DNA from 2 places in the Klebsiella africana genome. Region 1 is predicted to be linked to the other one. Evidence: predicted binding sites of a transcription regulator. Region 1 holds the regulator's gene; the other holds the start of a gene.

Evidence for each region. The regulator Fur, encoded in region 1, represses iron uptake genes when iron is present. The targets are predictions, from matches to a motif close to ATAATAATGAGAACNACTATCAA.
Region 2: a site for Fur is predicted at 1,590-1,612, ahead of fepD (Fe(3+)-siderophore ABC transporter permease). Genes of this name have one in related genera too.

What each region holds. Positions count from the first base shown of each region.
Region 1 is NZ_CP084874.1:3,660,679-3,663,664, reverse strand. Features, by position in the region: gene tcuA (FAD-dependent tricarballylate dehydrogenase TcuA) at 1-427, opposite strand, end outside; gene tcuR (tricarballylate utilization LysR family transcriptional regulator TcuR) at 525-1,451, opposite strand; gene fur (ferric iron uptake transcriptional regulator) at 1,578-2,030, opposite strand; gene fldA (flavodoxin FldA) at 2,322-2,852, opposite strand.
Region 2 is NZ_CP084874.1:3,768,606-3,771,591, forward strand. Features, by position in the region: gene entS (enterobactin transporter EntS) at 275-1,516, opposite strand; gene fepD (Fe(3+)-siderophore ABC transporter permease) at 1,629-2,636, shown strand; gene fepG (iron-enterobactin ABC transporter permease) at 2,633-2,986, shown strand, end outside.

The sequences.
Region 1 (2,986 bases):
CGCCCATCTGCTCCGCGCTGCGGTAATAGGCATTGACCAGCGCTTTGCCGCCGCCCATAAAAAAAGCGTTGGTGCGGGCTACGTGCAGGGCGCCAGAGAGCGGCGGCTGGAAATTAACTCCGTGCTGGCGCATCCAGACTCGGCATTGTGACGAGGTGCGGATCACCAGCCGGGCCAGCGCTTCGTTGGTATTCCCCTCGGTGACGCGCAGCAGATCCTGCCAGTACTCTTCTTCCGGATAGCTGTCGACCAGCACGTCCTGCGGCACATCGTGCATACAGCGCAGGTTACGCGTGTGTTGCGAGTTGCCGCCGCGCCACTCCCGCGGCGCCGCCTCCAGCATCAGCACCGAGGCGCCAGCTTCCCGAGCGGTTAAGGCGGCGCAGAGCGCGGCATTGCCGCCGCCAATCACCAGTACATCCACCATTATCGGCTCCCTTACAATTTAATTAATTGTTAAATTTGTAATTGGAATGTAGGCGGTGATGGCGGTGGGGCGCTATGGCGTAGCGCTAAAGAGGGGTTTAGTGAGCATAAAGGGTGGCGCCCGGCCAGCGGTCAGACTCTACCAGCTGACGCATAACTTTGCTCAGTATTACCCGTGCGGCAAGGCCTGCCGGGGTGAGTTCATCATCGGACAGGCTGACCAGAAAGTTGGGGCGACTGAGTACCGGATTGACGACGTCGATCACTCTCAGCGCCTGGTGGTCGAGATGGGAGATAGCGGCCCCGGGCTGCAGGGTGGCCCCCAGTCCGCTGCGCACGGCCTGCATCAGCAGGGCCAGGCCGTCGATCTCCGCCACCACCTCAACGCTGATATGATGCTGCTGGCAAACCGCCTCCAGCCTGCCGCGCAGACCGTGGCCCTGGCTTGGCATAATCAACGGCAGGGAGGTGAGCTGGTCAGGGGTGATATGGTCATCCTGAAGAGGGGCTAGCAGCGCATGGGTGCCAATCAGGAACAGGCGCTCTTCCAGCACCGGTCTGGCGCTCCAGCGCAGGATCTTCTCCTGCTGGAAAACGATAGCTAAATCGAGCTGGCGAGTGTTGATCATCCGTTCCAGATTGCCGGAAAGGCTTTCAACCAGATGCAGACGCACGTCGGGGTAGCTTTCGCGCATCGCATTGATGAACGGAACACCGAGAACGGAGGCGGTGCTGGGGGCCATGCCGACGCTGACGTGGCCCGACAGGCGCGCCTCGCGGGCGGCGAGGATGGCGTCATCGGCATGGCGCAGCGCCAGCTGCGCTTGTGAGTAGAAGGCGAGGCCCGCGCTGGTGGGCGTGACTCCGCGGGAGGTCCGCTGCAGCAGGCGAATGGCCAGTTCGTTTTCCAGGCGCGCGATCTGCTGGCTAAGCGCCGAGACACCGATATTGAGATCGAGCGCAGCTCGCCCCATGCTGCCGGTCTCAACAATGCGCACAAAGTAGCGTAGCTGGCGAAGTTCCATATCAACTCTCCGGACAAAGCGGGGGTGAGGAAGGTTACCCCAGAGGCGTGAGCGGGAAGCGCGGCAGAAGCGCCCATAAAAAAGCCAACCGGCAGGTTGGCTTTTCAGAGCAGACGAAGCGGGGAATTACTTTTCCACTGCGTCGTGGGCGTGTTCGTCCTCGCGGCAATCCCCTTCCGCACAGTGGCCGTACAGATACAGACTGTGGTTGGTCAGGCGGATGCCGTGACGGGAAGCGATTTCACGCTGGCGCGCTTCAATAGAGTCATCACTGAACTCGATCACTTTGCCGCAGTCGAGGCAGATCAGGTGATCGTGGTGATGCTGCTGGGTCAGTTCGAAAACGGATTTTCCGCCTTCGAAATTATGACGAGTCACGATGCCGGCGTCATCAAACTGGTTGAGGACGCGGTAAACGGTCGCCAGACCAATCTCTTCGCCCATGTCGATCAGGCGTTTATATAAGTCTTCCGCACTGACATGATGGTTATCCGGTTCCTGCAGCACTTCGAGGATTTTCAGTCGAGGAAGTGTGACTTTCAGGCCAGCCTTCTTTAATGCGGTATTGTTGTCAGTCATGCGGAATCTGTCCTGTTGCTAAACGATCTACTTCCTTCAACGGAAGTCATACAGAAATTAACCCGACGTAATGCGTCTCATTATAGAACTGCCATTGGTAAATGAAAACTGCAAGCATCAGGCCTGGTTTGCTGTCAAAAACGAGGCACCAGCTACAAACTGCGTCACGTGCCTCGTAGAATCAGAGGACATTGTACAGATATGTGATTAAAAGTTAAAAACTTGTAGCTATTAGTTTGATTGCTTTTGTCTATTAATGCGACGCAACTCAATAGTTACGCCGCTTAATCATCAGGCGTTTTTGATTTCTTCGAGGTGCAGCTCTTCGGCAACCTGCTTCACCCACTTCTCAACGCGCTCATTAGTCAGCTCCGGCTGGCGGTCTTCATCGATGGCGAGGCCGACGAAGTGGTCGTCATCCGCCAGGCCTTTGGAAGCCTCGAAATGATACCCCGCCGTCGGCCAGTGACCGACGATGGTCGCCCCGCGTGGCTCAATGATGTCGCGGATGGTGCCTAGCGCGTCGCAGAAGTATTCTGCGTAGTCTTCCTGGTCGCCGCAGCCGAACAGCGCCACCAGTTTGCCATTGAAGTCGATCTCTTCCAGCGTCGGGAAAAAGTCGTCCCAGTCACACTGTGCTTCACCATAGTACCAGGTCGGAATACCGAGCAGCAGGATGTCGTGGGCTTCCAGGTCTTCTTTGCTGCTTTTGGCAATGTCGTGAACATCAGCAACATCTTTACCAAGCTGCTTTTGAATCATTTTTGCAATATTTTCGGTGTTGCCGGTGTCGCTGCCAAAAAAGATGCCGATGATTGCCATGAGTAAAATAACCTCTTGAAACTTAAATGATGTGGTAGGGACGCGATGCCCATAGATAACGGCAATCATAGCAGAACAGGCAAGGGCGCGGAAACAGCAATCACGCCCGACTGCACACTCTGCTACATGAATGC
Region 2 (2,986 bases), 110 kb from region 1:
GGTAAGGCGTAGCCGCCACCGGGCATCAGGGCCGGTACGCGGCCTGAACTCTTTTGCCGGGCGGCGCGGCGCTTGCCCGGCCTACAATGCTTGCCCCCTCCAGGCCAGACCCCAGGCCCGGTAAGGCGCAGCCGCCACCGGGCATCAGGACGGGTACGCGGCCTGAACTCTTTTGCCGGGCGGCGCGGTGCTTGCCCGGCCTGCTGAGCTTGCACCGGCCTGCCGTACCGTAGGCCCGGTAAGGCGTAGCCGCCACCGGGCAATCGCACCCTACTTAACTTTCATTGACGATTTCCGGGCGCTGGAAACGGCGCAGCTCGCGTAGCAGCCCCACCAACAGCACGCCGACGAGCGCCAGCGCCCAGCCGCTGGCGCTGGCGGATGCCGCCGGGGTCATCACCGCCCCTAAGCCGCCGAGCAGCGCCGCGCCGATTGCGTCGCCGGTGACGTTTTGCGCGGTCCATAGACCGTTAATCCGCCCGAGCATATGTTCCGGCGTCTGGGTCTGGATCAGGGTGTACTGCAGCAGCGAGCTAATAGCACTCAGCCAGCCAAACAGCGCCAGGCACAGCGCGCCCAACGCCCAGTGCGGCATCAGGCTGAACAGCGCAATGGCGACAAACGATCCCACCGTGGTCGCCAACATCAGCGCGCCCGGCCGCACCGTCTGGGCCAGCTGGCCGCTGGTCAACGCCCCCAGCGCCGCGCCGAGCGGAATAGCGGCGTACAGCAGGCCAATCTGTCCGGCCGACATCTGCCAGCCGTCAGCCAGCGCCGGATAAAGCACCCGCACCGCGCTGGCCATGGTCAGCAGACCGCCGAGCAGCGCGATGCCGCCGATAAGCGGGCTCTGGCAGAGGAAGGTCAGCCCCGCCAGCAGGGAGCGCAGCGGATGCTCGCGCGGCTGCGGAGGCGGCGGCAGCTGCGGCAGACGCAGCAGAGTTAAGGTGGTGATAAACGTTCCCGCCGCCGCCAGGCCGAAGTTCCACGCCACGCCGCCGGTGGCCAGCAGCAGGCCGCCGATCATCGGCGAAATCACCGAGCCAAGGCGCACCGTCAACATGGTGATGGCCCCGGCCTGCATCAGGTTTTCCCGCCCCACCAGGGCTGGCGTCGCCGCCAGCAGCGCGGTCACCCCCAACGAGGCGAAGAACCCATCCCAGATCCCCAGCAGGTAGATCGCCGCCAGCGACGGCTCCGGCAACAGGGCGTTCAGACACAGGCCGACAAAGCCCACGCCGCAGGTACCGCGCGCCAGCAGGATCAGGCGTTTACGTTCATAGCGGTCAGCCAGCACGCCCCCCACCATCAGACCAACAAACATCGACGCGCCGGTCAGCGTCACCGACAACCCGACCTGCCAGGTCGAATGGGTCATCATCTGGATCTGCACCGGAATGGCCACGCCCAGCAGGCCAAGCGACAGAATAGAGATAAAGCGAGCGATAAAAACGGCGCGAAACGCCGGGTGAGTTTTCAGCAGGCTGAGATTGAGCAGCCAGGATTGTCGGTTCATTACAGCGCCTTGTCGTTATTTTTAATACCCTTTTTACTGTGGGTCATGCTACCATAGCTGAATAAAATCGATAACGATAATTACTATCATTATCATATCAGGGATGTCAGTTATGTCGTTTTCTACGACCGCGGTACGCTCTGTCGCCGTGCCCGGATTGTTGCTGTTACTCGCCTTAGCCGCCGTGCTTAGCCTGACCATCGGCGCCAAATCGTTGCCGATCGGTACGGTATTCACCGCCTTCAGCGGAACCTGTCAAAGCGCCGACTGCACCATCGTGCTGGACGCGCGCCTGCCGCGCACTCTGGCCGGTCTGCTGGCCGGCGTCGCCCTCGGTCTCGCCGGCGCGCTGATGCAAACGCTCACCCGCAACCCGCTGGCCGACCCCGGCCTGCTGGGAGTCAACTCCGGCGCCAGCTTCGCCATCGTCCTCGGCGCGGCGCTGTTCGGGATCACTTCCCCGCAGGAGCAACTGCTGCTGGCGTTTTGCGGCGCGCTCTGCGCCTCGCTGCTGGTGGCCTTCACCGGCAGCCAGGGCGGCGGCCAGCTGAGCCCGGTGCGCCTCACCCTCGCCGGGGTCGCCCTTGCGGCGGTACTCGAGGGGCTGTCAAACGGCATCGCCCTGCTCAACCCGGACGTCTACGATCAGCTGCGCTTCTGGCAGGCCGGTTCGCTGGATATCCGCACCCTGCAAACGCTGAAAATTGTCCTGCTGCCGGTAGTGGTGGCGGGGATCGCCGCTCTGCTGCTGAGCCGGGCGCTTAACAGCCTGAGCCTGGGCAACGATACCGCCACCGCCCTCGGCAGCCGCGTCGCCCGCACCCAGCTGATCGGCCTGATCGTCATCACCGTCCTGTGCGGCAGCGCCACCGCCGTCGTCGGCCCCATCGCGTTTATCGGCCTGATGATGCCGCATATGGCGCGCTGGCTGGTGGGGGCCGATCATCGCTGGTCGCTGCCGGTCACCCTGCTTGCCACCCCGGCCCTGCTGCTGTTTGCCGACGTGATTGGCCGCCTGCTGGTGCCCGGCGAACTGCGGGTATCGGTGGTGAGCGCCTTTCTCGGCGCGCCGGTGCTGATCTGGCTGGTGCGCCGCCAGCCGCGGGGAGGTGGCCTGTGATTGCCCCGTCCCGCCGCCTGATCGCCAGTTGCCTGCTGTTGATGGCCGCCAGTCTGCTAATTTCTCTGCTCGGGCTGGCGCAAGGCCCGGTGCCCCTGACGATTGACCAGGTATTCTCGGCGCTGTTCGGCGATGCGCCGCGCAACGTCGCGATGGTGGTCAACGAATGGCGGCTGCCGCGGGTGTTAATGGCGCTGCTCATCGGCGCCGCGCTCGGCGTCAGCGGCGCTATTTTCCAGTCGCTGACCCGCAACCCGCTCGGCAGCCCGGACGTGATGGGCTTTAACACCGGCGCCTGGAGCGGCGTGCTGGTGGCGATGGTCCTCTTCGGCCAGAACCTGACGGCGATC